Regions from separate parts of the Paenarthrobacter sp. NyZ202 genome, predicted to be linked through region 1. Evidence: predicted binding sites of a transcription regulator. Region 1 holds the regulator's gene; the other holds the start of a gene.
What was found. Region 1 encodes HrcA, which represses chaperone genes, less so after heat shock. Its sites were predicted from a motif close to TTNGCACTCGNNNNNNNCGAGTGCNAA; they were not measured.
Positions count from the first base shown of each region.

Region 2: groES (co-chaperone GroES) is a predicted target of HrcA. The motif match lies at 965-991, and genes of this name have one in related genera.

Region 1 covers NZ_CP187556.1:2,497,862-2,504,265, reverse strand. Annotated here, with positions in the region: gene hemW (radical SAM family heme chaperone HemW) at 1-1,074, shown strand, start outside; gene ACPFL9_RS11575 (DUF4870 domain-containing protein) at 1,076-1,489, opposite strand; gene ACPFL9_RS11570 (DUF3097 domain-containing protein) at 1,596-2,444, opposite strand; gene hrcA (heat-inducible transcriptional repressor HrcA) at 2,658-3,665, shown strand; gene dnaJ (molecular chaperone DnaJ) at 3,716-4,846, shown strand; gene ACPFL9_RS11555 (16S rRNA (uracil(1498)-N(3))-methyltransferase) at 4,849-5,619, shown strand; gene ACPFL9_RS11550 (GerMN domain-containing protein) at 5,659-6,404, opposite strand, start outside.
Region 2 covers NZ_CP187556.1:3,164,606-3,171,009, forward strand. Annotated here, with positions in the region: gene groL (chaperonin GroEL) at 1-439, opposite strand, end outside; gene groES (co-chaperone GroES) at 524-820, opposite strand; gene ACPFL9_RS14660 (hypothetical protein) at 1,014-1,436, opposite strand; gene ACPFL9_RS14665 (THUMP-like domain-containing protein) at 1,505-2,752, shown strand; gene ACPFL9_RS14670 (shikimate 5-dehydrogenase) at 2,749-3,561, opposite strand; gene ykgO (type B 50S ribosomal protein L36) at 3,604-3,726, opposite strand; gene ACPFL9_RS14680 (GTP-binding protein) at 3,752-4,915, opposite strand; gene ACPFL9_RS14685 (glutamate--cysteine ligase) at 5,091-6,242, shown strand; gene tsaD (tRNA (adenosine(37)-N6)-threonylcarbamoyltransferase complex transferase subunit TsaD) at 6,282-6,404, opposite strand, start outside.

The DNA.
Region 1 (6,404 bases):
GCCACGGAACTGGGTGGAGGCGCGTCTCAGGATGCGTACGCCGGCACCGCGGTGGCCGAAGTCGCTTTCGCGGCATCGGCACTGGACGCTTCCGGAGTGCCGCGCCGCCCGCTGAGCACTGTGTTCTTCGGCGGCGGAACGCCCACGCTGCTGCCTGCCGGGGACCTCGCCCAAATACTGCGTGCCGCAGTCGCGGAGTGGGGCCTTGCGCCCGGTGCCGAAGTCACCACTGAGGCCAACCCGGATTCCGTTACTCCTGAGTCCCTGCAGGTGCTGGCCGACGCGGGGTTCACCAGGGTTTCTTTCGGGATGCAGTCGGCCGTGCCGCATGTGCTCAAGGTCCTCGACCGCACACATACTCCCAGTAAAGTCCCCCAAGTGGTGCAATGGGCCAGGGAAGCAGGCCTGGCGGTCAGCCTTGACCTCATTTACGGCACACCGGGGGAATCGATGGAGGACTGGCAGACCTCGTTGGAAACTGCCCTCTCCTACGAACCCGACCACATCAGTGCCTACGCGCTGATTGTTGAAGACGGCACCAAGCTTGCCGCCCAAATCCGCCGCGGTGAGGTGCCGGGTATTGACGACGACGATCACGCGGCCAAGTACGAACTCGCCGACGCCCTGATCTCCCAGGCCGGCCTGGAGTGGTACGAGGTCAGTAACTGGGCGCGGACCCCGGACCAGGCTTGCCGCCATAACCTCGCCTACTGGCGGGGCGACGACTGGTGGGGAATCGGCCCCGGCGCCCACTCACATGTGGGCGGCGTCCGTTGGTGGAACGTCAAGCACCCTGTGGCCTACGCCTCGCGGCTGGCCGCTGGGAGCTCACCGGCCGCCGGGCGCGAAACGCTCGACGCCGGAACCCGGGAAGTGGAGCGCATCATGCTGGAGGCGAGGCTCGCCTCGGGTCTGCTCGTTGATGCCCTGGGTGGCTCCGGCCGGCACGCCATGGCCGGGCTGATCGCCGATGGTTTGGTGGACCCGGCGGCTGCCTTCCGGGGCAGTCTGCAGCTCACCCTGAAGGGGCGGCTGCTTGCCGATGCTGTTGTCCGCAGGATCTTGCCGGAGTGAGCTACTTGATCCAGCGGAGGTTGAACCGGTAGCGGTGCGGCTGCCCGTGGTTGACGCGGATACCGGCTGAGACGGAGAAGCAGGTCAGGGCCACCCAGATGGCTGTGGCAATGACCGCGAAGATGTTGCCCACCACCGGCAGGAGCACCAGGATGTTCGCCACTGCGGCGGCAATGGTGGGAGGAAGCGTGAAATTCAGTGCTTCCTTGGATTCCTGGGCCGTGAAGGGCCCGCGGTCCTTGAAGATCAGGTAGATCAGCAGGGAGGGAATGCAGCCCAGGATGCCGCCGAAGTGCGCCAAGGTGGCCCACTGGCGGTCTTCGCCTGCGGTCAGGGGGAGTGCGTTCGCAGGTGCGCCATGGTACTGGGGCTGACCAGCGGCCCGGCCCGGCTCATCAGGTGCGTTGTCTGCCACGGTGTGTTCCCTTTGCTTCGAGGTGCTGCGGTCTTGCTGTCCCAGAATACTGTGTCCCGGCCGGGTTCCGGGACCACGGTGCCGTGACCCGCGCCGGGAATTTCCGCTAAGGGGCCGTGAGGAAGTCGATGACTTCTTCCACCCTCCCCAACAGCGAGGCCTCGAGATCGGCGTAGGTACGTACCGCCCCCAGGAGCCGCTGCCAGCCCAGGCCGATGTCCTCGGCGGTGGTGTGCGGCCACCCAAAAGCCTTCAGGATTCCGGTTTTCCAGTCCATGCCCCTGGGAACTGAGGGCCACTGCTCGATGCCGAGGACTTTGGGCCTGATCGCCTGCCATACGTCCACATAAGGGTGTCCGACAATCAGTACGTTTCCCGTGGCGCCGGGAAACGTCATCGCCTCCGCAGCGATCCGGGATTCCTTGGAGCCGGCCACAAGGTGGTCCACCAGGATGCCAAGCCGACGCCCGGGACCAGGCTTGAAGGCGGCAATCGCGGCCTTGAGGTCATCCACGCCGTGCAGTGGTTCCACCACGATGCCCTCGGCCCGCAAGTCGTCACCCCAGACTTTTTCCACGAGTTCGGCATCGTGCTTGCCCTCAACCCAGATCCGGCTCGCCTTGGCTACCTGGGCCCGCTGGCCCTCCACCCGCACCGAGCCGGATGCTGTACGGCCACCTGCCGGCGAGGCGGGCGCTTTCGCCGCGGGCGGCATGAGCCGGATGGCTTGGCCTTCCAGAAGGAAGCCATAACCGAGCTGAAAGGATTTGGTCTTGCCCCGGCGGTCCTCCAGCGACACGATATGCATTCCGCCGGATTTCTCCACGCGCGTGACTTCTCCCACCCAGCCGGACTGCACGTCCTCCAGGACCATGCCCCGCTGGACGGCGACTTCAGGGAGCCCGGTTTTGGCCGGGGCGGAGAGATCGGTGGGACCCCACGTGTCAAAGGCCAAGGGCCTGCCTCTCGTAGCTGGGCGGGATTAGCAGGACGGCAAGGGTGCGCGGCCCGCGCCCGACATCCCGGCGGGCGGTTTCCATGCTAACAACGCCGGGGCGCATACTAGACTATTAGCACTTGGGCATGTTGAGTGCTAAAAACGGTGTGAGCCGTCTGTCCCGCGATCAGTGGTCGGCGGGACCGGGGAAAGTCGTCAGGAGGTGTTGCAATGAGTGAGCCACGCAAGCTTGAAGTGCTCCGTGCCATCGTTGAGGACTACGTACACTCCCGGGAGCCCGTGGGGTCAAAGGCGTTGGTGGAGAGGCACCATCTTGGCGTGTCCAGTGCCACCATCAGGAACGACATGGCGGTCCTGGAAGAGGAAGGCCTCATCGCAGCGCCGCACACGAGTGCGGGGCGCATTCCCACGGACAAGGGCTATCGCCTGTTCGTGGACCGGATCTCACAGGTCAAGCCTCTGTCTGCTGCGGAACGGCGCGCCATCCATTCCCTGCTTGAAGGACCGGATGATCTTGATGACATCCTGGAGCGGACCGTACGGCTGCTGTCCCAGCTGACCAACCAGGTGGCCGTGGTGCAGTATCCCCACTCCAAGCAAGCCCTGGTACGCCACGTGGAATTCGTCCTCCTGGGCCCAACCCAGGTACTGGCAGTCCTCATCGCCGACACCGGCAGCGTGGGCCAGAAAGTCATCGAGACCGGATCTGAGGTCTCCAACGACGCCCTGATGGCTCTGCGCTCCAAGTTCCTTGGCAGCATTGCCGGCACGCAGTTGTCCCTCCTGCCCCAGGTTCTTCCCTCGGTGGTCGCGCTGTGCCGTCCCGAGCTCCGGGGCCTGGCGCAGAGACTTGCCCACGGACTCGAAACTTTGAGCGATACCAGCAGGGAGGAGCGGATTCTGCTGGCCGGAACTGCCAACCTGGCCCGCTCCAACGTCGACTTTCCCCTGAGCATCGGCCCGGTTCTTGAAGCCCTTGAGGAACAAGTGGTCATGCTCCGGTTGTTGTCGGATATGGGCGACGACCCACGGGGTGTAACGGTCAGCATCGGGCGCGAGAACCCCTACGACGGGCTGGCGGAAGCATCGGTGGTGGCTACCGGCTACGGCTCGGGAGCCAAAGTCGGAATCCTTGGTCCCACCAGGATGGACTATCCCACCACCATGGCCGCGGTACGCGCCGTGGCCAGATACCTGTCACGAATTCTCGGTGGCTGAAGCAGCCCCGTGGTAAAGAACTGCAGTACAACAAGGAAGAGATACCGACTTTGAGCAGCCACTATGACGTTTTGGGAGTCTCCCCGGAAGCGACCGGAGAAGAGATCAAAAAGGCGTACCGAAAGTTGGCACGAAAGCTTCACCCGGACGTCAACCCGGGCGAGGACGTCGCGGAACAGTTCAAAGCAGTGACCCATGCTTACGAAGTCCTGTCCGACCCCCAGAAGCGGCGGGTGTACGATGCAACCGGCAACGAGAACGGTACCGACAACGGGTTCGGTGGCGGCTACTCCGGCCAGGGTTTCGCGTTCCAGGACATCTTCGATACTTTCTTCGGCGGTGGCGCAGGCGGCCACGCAGGCCCGGCTTCCCGTGTACGCCGCGGACAGGACGCCCTCATCAGCGTCAGGATCGACCTCAAGGATGCCGTCTTCGGTGTCAATAAGAAGCTTGAAGTAGATACCGCCGTCGTATGCCCCACCTGTGACGGCAGTTGCTGCCGCCCGGGCACGCATCCGGAGCGGTGCGACATCTGTGGCGGAAGCGGCCAGGTACAGCGCGCGGTCCGGTCCATCCTCGGCCAGGTGATGACCACGGCACCCTGCGGTTCCTGTGAGGGCTTCGGCACCATCATCAAGGATCCGTGCAACGAGTGCAGCGGCCAGGGACGTATCCGCAGCCGCCGTTCGCTCACCATCAAGGTCCCCGCCGGTGTAGCCACAGGAACCCGTATCCAGCTCTCCGGCCAGGGCGAGGCCGGTCCTGCAGGTGGTCCGGCCGGCGACCTGTACGTGGAGATCCGGGTCAACAACGATCCCACGTACGTCAGGGAAGGCGACGACCTCCACGCAACGTTGAGCGTGCCGATGACTGCAGCCGCGCTCGGCACCGAATTGAACCTTGAAACCTTTGACGGCCCGCAGGAAATCGACGTCAAGTCCGGAACCCAATCCGGTGAAATCATCACCCTGCGTGGTCTCGGTGTGACACACCTGCGTGGGTATGGCCGCGGCGACCTCAAAGTGCACCTCCATGTTGAGACGCCCAGCAAGCTGGATGCGGCGCAGGAAGACCTGCTAAGGCAGCTCGCCAAGTTGCGCGGGGAACAGTTCACGGAGGGCAAGCTGGTGGCTAGCGGCGGCATGTTCGCCAAGCTCCGGGACAAGCTCGGTAACCTGTAGCGGTGAGCAATCCCGTTTTCTTCGCCTCGCCGGGTGCGCTGGATGGCGTCGGGCCGGGCTCGGTGTTCGTCCTGGACGGACAGGAAGCCCGGCACGCTGTCACGGTAAAGCGGATCGTGGCCGGTGAATCCGTGGACATCACCGACGGCGCCGGGACCCGCCTCACCGGGACGGTGGTTGAAGCCGGGCAGGGGTCGTTGTCCGTTGAGGCCGGTGAGGTTTCCTTCGAGCAGCGCCCTGCGGTCCGTCTGGTGCTTGTCCAGGCTTTGGCCAAGGGCGACCGCGACGAGCTGGCCATTGAGACGGCTACCGAGCTTGGAATTGATGCGGTGGTGCCGTGGCAGGCTGAACGTTCCATTGTCCGGTGGAAGGGCGACCGGGCAGCCAAGGCCCATGCCAAGTGGCAGTCCGTGGTGGCAGCTGCGGCCAAGCAGGCCCGCAGGTCCTGGATACCCGAGGTTCGTCCTGTGGCGGACTCGGCCGGCCTGTCCAAGGCGGTCGCGGCAGCAGACATGGCCATCATCCTGCATGAGGACGCCAGGAACTCTCTGCGGTCTGTCCTGGAAGCGGCAAGCCTGGTGGCTGACGGGACAGAAGCACCCCTTGAAGTGCTTTTGATCGTGGGACCGGAAGGCGGCATCTCACCGCGGGAAGTTACCCGGCTCAGTGACGCGGGGGCCGTTACGGCGCTCTTGGGTCACCACGTGTTGCGGTCGTCGACGGCGGGTCCTGCCGCCGTCGTTCTTGCCAGCGATGTCCTGGGACGCTGGTAGGCGCTGCCGACAGCCCCTCCCGGCTACCGCCCGGCAGGGTTATTGGACGCGGAACAGCCGGGTATCGGTAGTGCTTTCATCGGTTTGGCCGGATGCGTCCACCTGCGAAACACGAACCTCGTACTTCCCGGGGTTCAGCGTGGCGCTGAAGGAGAAGACGCCGAGTTGCCCGGCCTCGCCGGAAGCTTTCGTCTGGCCGGTCAGCAGGTTGGCCCGGTCCCCGTTGCCATTGTCCTGCAGAATCTGCCAGGCCACGGGCAGTGAGCTGTTGGTGGTGCGTCCATTGAACTTGACGGCTCCGGGCGGAAGGGCGTTGTCTTCCTGGGGATCGATAATCCACAGGGGGGCCACCAAGGAGGCATCCCGGGACATGGGCTGGCCGAGGCGGACCTGGCCGAAGGCCATGAAATCCGTATGTCCGTCCACCAGGATGACTACCTGGATCTGCTGCCCGGAATTGATCAGTCCCGACGACGAAGCAGCCGCGGTAGCCGTATAGACGAGCTGCTGGATTGCCCGCTGCGCCATGCCGGCGTCGAGGTTGGAGTTGAAGGCATCACGGGAAACGTCGACCGTGATGACGTTCTTGCCCGAAATTGAGGTGGCCAAACTGCCGGGCTCCTGCCACGGCGTGAAGAAGTCGTGGTCCAGCGGCTTGTCGGCCATCATGATCCGCAGGGCTGTGGTCACGGGGTTCCCATCACCCGAAATGTCCCGGAACTCGCGGTAGAGGTACACCTCGTCCTTGCTGCGACCGATCCAGTACACGGGAATCTTGGTGGAAG
Region 2 (6,404 bases), 670 kb from region 1:
CGGCAACGTTGGCGACCTGGGTGCCTTCTACTTCGCGGGCGTTCTCCAGGAGGCGGGCGGCGATGGCTTCCACGGAAACCTCGATGCCGCGCTTGATCTCGCCCGGAGCTGCGCCGGCTGCGACGTTGCGGAGGCCTTCCTTGACCAGGGCCTGGGCCAGGACGGTGGCCGTGGTGGTGCCGTCACCGGCGACATCGTTGGTCTTGGTGGCTACTTCCTTGGCCAGCTGTGCGCCAAGGTTCTCGTACGGGTCGTCAAGCTCCACCTCACGGGCGATGGTCACGCCGTCATTGGTGATCGTGGGCGCGCCCCACTTCTTGTCCAGTACGACGTTGCGGCCGCGCGGGCCCAGCGTCACCTTGACAGTGTTGGCGAGCTTGTCGATACCGGCCTCAAGAGACCGGCGGGCAGCATCGTTGAATGCAAGCTGCTTTGCCATGGTTGTGTCCTTTCAAGACGGAAAACCCGCACCGCGGCGGCTCGGAGTGTTTCCAAAGTGCCTGCGGTGCGGGAATCCAGGAAGTTACTTAACGACGATCGCGAGGACGTCGCGGGCGGACAGAACGAGGTACTCGCTGCCACCGGTCTTGACTTCGGTTCCGCCGTACTTGGAGTAGATGACGACGTCGCCAACAGCTACGTCAACCGGAACGCGGTTGCCGTTGTCATCGAAGCGGCCGGGGCCGATTGCAACAACTTCGCCTTCCTGCGGCTTCTCCTGTGCGGAGTCCGGAATGACCAGGCCGGAAGCCGTGGTCTGCTCTGCTTCGAGCGGGCGAACAACAATACGATCCTCAAGAGGCTTAATCGAGACCGACACTCGGATCTCTCCTTTTCATGAGCTGATTCATGGACTAAGAACAAGGGTGCCGAGGCGTGCAACCGTCGTCGCGGTGCCGGCAGCTTACCTGGCGTGGTTAGCAGCCTCACGGGGAGAGTGCTAACACAGACTCTATGTAAGCCGTTAGCACTCGGTCAAGGCGAGTGCCAGCATTTCGTCATGGGTGAACCCGCTACTGGTCCCGGAGATCGTCCAGATCGTAATCCTCGTCATCGCCGTCCGCCGCCGCAGCCCCGCGGTTGAGGTACAGCGCAATCCCCGACGCAACTGCCACGACGCCGGAAACCACCAGGCCGATGGTCCCGCCCGTGCGGGCACCCGTATACAACTCCCGGATGTCACGGGCCTCGTCGGTGGCATCGTTGACGCTCTTGCCCGTCACCGAGTAGGCGGCGGCATTGAAGGAATCCAAGGCAAAAATGACGATGAGCAGGCCGATGCAGATCACCGCGATCACCACGCCGGCGATCAGGGCAGGACGGGCATAAGTGGAAAGGGACCGGCCGGCGGAATGTCCATCGGCTCCGGGCCGGACGGATTGGTTTCCGCCGGTGTTGTTGGTGTCGGAGGGCTGCGGAGCTGCGGTGTCTTCCATGAAATCAACCCTATCGGGCTGATCACCATCGTCCCGGTCCGGGAGGGGAAAACGTTAGGCTGGATGCCATGCCCAACGCTCCCCAGGAACACCTTGCACCTTTGCTGACTACCGAAGGATGGGAGCTCCTCGCGTCGCTCGGGCCGTACCGGGAAGCCGACGCCCTGGCCCTGAACGCGGATCTGCGCAAGGCCGGGCACTCCCCCGAACTCGTGGCGGCCGTCCTGACCCAGTCCCGCCTGCGTACCAAGGCCGAGGCGAAGTTCGGCGAGTTCGCCCACCGGATGCTCTTCACCCAGGCGGGCCTGGAACAGGCTACGCGCCTCAATGTCGCCGCGCGCCACGCCGAGCGCTTCGCCAAGGCCGGTGTCACCCATGTTGCCGACCTGGGCTGCGGGCTCGGAGCCGATTCCCTGGCCCTGGCGTCGATGGATATCTCAGTTACCGCCGTGGAGATGGATGAAACCACGGCCGCCTGTGCCACCATCAACCTCATGCCGTTCCCCCACGCAGTGGTGGTGCACGCCGACGCTGCCTCCGTTGAGCTGGATGGCGTGGACGGTATCTGGCTGGATCCCGCCCGGCGCACCACCTCCACGTCCGGCACCACCAGGATCTGGGACCCTGAGGCCTTCTCTCCCCCACTGTCGTTCGTGGAACACCTTGCCTCCACCGGACGATCCGTGGGAGTCAAGATGGGCCCGGGCATGCCGCATGATTCGGTCCCTGAGGGCTGCGAGGCCCAGTGGGTTTCGGTAAGCGGTGACGTCACGGAGGTGACCCTGTGGTTCAACGCCGTCGCCCGCCCCGGAGTACGCCGGGCCGCCCTCGTCATCGGGCCGCAGGGCGCCGCGGAGATCACCAGCGGCGAGGATTTCGACGGCGGTCCGGCAGCCGCCGTCGGGCCTGTTGAAGGTTACCTGTACGAACCGGACGGTGCGGTGATCCGCGCAGGACTGGTGGCCGACGTCGCCGAACGGCTGGGCGGGCACCTGGCGGATGAACACATCGCCTACATCTTCGCCCCGGAGCTGCACGACTCACCGTTCGCCCGCGCCTACAAAGTCATCGAGACCATGCCGTACAACGTCAAGGCGCTGAAGGCCTGGGTAAAAGCGAATGGCATCACCGTGCTGGACATCAAGAAGCGGGGAACAGCAGTCACCCCGGAGGAACTGAGGAAGCAGTTGCTGCCCGGCAAGCCCGCCGCAAAGTCCAAGGCCGGCAAAACAGCCACCCTGGTCCTCACCCGGATCGGCGAGGACAGAGTGGCAATCGTGGTGGAACCGGCAACGCACGCACAGCAGGCAGGCTAGCGCCGGGAAAACTCCGATGCCTCGCGTACCTGTTCCGCCGTGGGACGGACGCCTGTGTACAGGACGAACTGTTCCTCTGCCTGGATGGCGATCACTTCCGCGCCAGTGATGACCGGCTTGCCTGCCGACCGCGCAGCCGAAATCAGCGGAGTCTCAGCGGGCAGGGCCACGACGTCGAACACCACCTGGGCCGCGGCGATGGTCGCGTCGTTGAAGGACTGGGCGGTCTCGTCGGCGCCGGCCATTCCCAGGGGTGTCACATTGATGATGAGGTCCGCCGTGGAACCGTTGACATCGTCCTGCCAGCCGAAACCGTAGAGATCCGCGAGCGCCCTGCCCTTGGCTTCGTTGCGGGCCACGATGGTCACCGTGGTGAAACCGGCATCCCGGAGCGCCGCGGCGACGGCCTTGGCCATGCCGCCGGCTCCACGGAGGAGCACCGAGTGCGTTGAGGGGACCTGGTGGTCCGCCAGGAGCCGGGCAATGGCGATGTAGTCCGTGTTGTAGGCGGTCAGCACGCCGTGGTCGTTGACGATGGTGTTGACGGAGTCGATGGCCAGCGCCGAGGGGTCCATGACGTCCACCAGCGGGATCACGGCTTCCTTGTACGGCATGGAAACAGCTGCGCCGCGGATAGGCAGGCCACGGATGCCGGCCACTGCCATGGTGATGTCTGCGGGGGCGAATGCCTTGTAAACAAAGTTCAGGCCCAGCAAATCGTAGAGGTAGTTGTGGAACCGGGTTCCGATGTTGCTGGGCCGGGCCGCCAGCGATATGCACAGGGACATGTCTTTGTTCAGGATGGGCATGAACCCATTAAACAGCGTCCGGCAGTGCCCGGCCCGCAACGGTCAGCCCTGGCGGGCCTTCATCCGGGGGTTCTTCTTGTTGATGACGAACGTGCGGCCGCGGCGGCGGACAATCTGGGCGCCGGGGATCTTCTTCAGGGCTCGCAGCGAGTTCCGGACCTTCATGTGGTGCTCCTTTTCTTTGGTTCCATCAGTGGGGGCTTTGGAGGGCGTCGCTGAGGTCCAGCGGGTCCTCCCAGACCGCGCCGTCGCGTGCCATCTCGGCGTCGCTGAGCTGGCAGCCTTCCAGCAGGCGCCCGATTTCCGCGGGATCGACATCCTCCGAGCGTCCGGTCACCGCCAGTACGGTGCCACGGTCGCCGTACTCGGGATGCCAGTCCAGGACGGGTTCGACGCCGGGCGGCACCAGTGCGGTGCGACCCGCCTTTGAGCTTGTGGCCTGGGCGTCGGCCAGCCAGGTGCCGGTGCTCTCCAGCCAAACACGGGGGCCGATGCCTTGGACGGCGATGCGCGTAGTGGCTGCCGAGGCGATCCACAGTCGTCCCCGCATCCAGTGGCTTCCCGCCGCCAGCTTGGGCAGGGCGTCACGGAAGCGACCGGGGTGCAGCGGCCTGGGGGCTTTGTGCAGCACGGTGCGGTAGGAACCCACGGCATCGGTCAACGGCAGGCGCACGGTTCCGGGCCTGGTTCTTGCCTGGGCCTCTGCGTCATCGAAGCATCCTGGCAGGAAGTCGTCGCCGGTTCCCACGGCGGCGGCGTGCGGTGCCAGTTGTCCCAGCAGTTCCATGCCGCTGCGCCAGGCATCGGATCCGCTGCCGGCATGTCCTGTCAGCTCGGCACCGAGGCCTGCATGCATCATGACGGTATCCACTTGCCCGAACTCACCGATCAGGAACTCGCCGCTGGTCCGGTCGTCCTGCTGCATGGACGTAAAGCCTGACTCGAACAGGGTGTGGCGGTCCCAGATGTGGTCGTCCAGGTCCGCGGGATCGAGGGACAGGACGGCATTGTCGATCACAGCAGGCCTGCTGAGTCCTTGCCGCAACTCGGTCACAGCCATCCCGGAAGCCACTCCGGGCGGGAGGCCCAGGACTACGTGGTCGAAGCCGCAGGAGGCCAGGCGTTCTGCCGTAGGAACCACGTCCAGGCGCACAGTACAGCTGAGGCAGCCGTGTTCCAGCACCGTGGTTTCACGCTCGAAGAGCTTGCCGTCCCTGTAGACGCGGCGCAGGACCAGGGAACCATCGAGGAGGTCATGGAGGACGACGGCGGAGTTCGCATGCGTGTTTCCCAGCCGCGCAGCGGCGGCTTCACGGCATTGGCTGTCGAGGGAGCTGACGATGGTGAGGTGCATGCAGACAGTCTATTGCGAATCATTCGCATTATCAATTCAACCGGACTTAATGTCCGGCGCCGCCGCATGCCAGGCCGCTCCGCTGCACTAGACTTGTGCCGACCGCTGGCGGCCCCGCAGCGGGGCAACGCCGGGCCGGGACTCCACCGGTCTGAAGACACAACGAGGGGACTACGTGCAGATTGAGTTTGCGCCATCCAGGCAGTCGACACTGGGTGTGGAATGGGAATTGGCGCTGGTCAATGCACAAACGGGGGAACTGGTCTCTGTAGCCAACGAGGTCCTCAAGGGCGTCGCCGCCAACCACCCAGGCCTCAACGAGGACGACGAACACCCGCACATCAAGCGCGAACTTCTGCTGAACACGGTGGAACTCGTCACCGGCGTCTGCACCACGGTCAAGGAGGCCAAGGAGGACCTCAACCGGTCACTCTCCGCCGTCCGCTCGGTCACCGACTCTTTGGGCGTGGAGGTCTTCTGCGCAGGCAGCCACCCGTTCAGCCCTCCCCTGCTCCAGCCGGTCACCGACAAGGAACGCTACGCCAAGCTGATCGAGCGCACCCAGTGGTGGGGCCGGCAGATGGTGATCTACGGCGTCCACGTCCACGTGGGCATTGACCGCCGGGACAAAGTCCTTCCCATCCTGGACGGCCTGGTGAACTACTTCCCGCATTTCCAGGCCCTGTCCGCTTCCAGCCCCTTCTGGGCGGGGGAAGAGACCGGCTACGCATCCCAGCGCGCACTGATGTTCCAGCAGCTCCCCACGGCGGGCCTGCCCTTCCAGTTCGATACGTGGGAAGCCTACGAGTCCTACGTCCAGGACATGTTCACCACCGGCGTGATCGATGCCATTTCAGAGATCCGCTGGGACATCCGCCCGGTCGCGGCACTGGGAACCATTGAAATGCGGATCTGTGACGGCCTGGCCACGCTGGAGGAAGTCGGCGCCATCGCGGCGCTCACCCAGTGCCTGGTGGACGAGTTCTCCTCCATCCTGGACGCCGGCGGAACCATCCCCACCATGCCGCCATGGCACGTCCAGGAAAACAAGTGGCGCGCCGCCCGCTACGGGATGGAAGCCATCATCATCCTCGACGCCGCCGGGAACGAACAGCTGGTCACCGACCACCTGGCCGAAACCATCAAGAGGCTGGAACCCGTGGCAGCAAAGCTCGGGTGCTCCGAGGAACTGGCCGACGTCACCAGGATCATCGAGCGGGGCGCCAGCTACCAGCGCCAGCGCCGCGTAGCCGCCGAACACAACGGCGATCTCCAGGCAGTGGTGATGGACCTGGTCCAGCAGATGCGCAAAGGTCCCGACGCCTGATCCGGCCAACCGGACATGGGCAGCACGCCCACGTCCGGATCAGGCAGGTACTGACACCGTGGTGACGGGCAGCGATGAATCCGGGGCGAAGGAAAGGCCGCTGGGTCCGATCCCTGCCATGATCAGCTGGGCGCCCAGTGCCGCGACCATGGCACCGTTGTC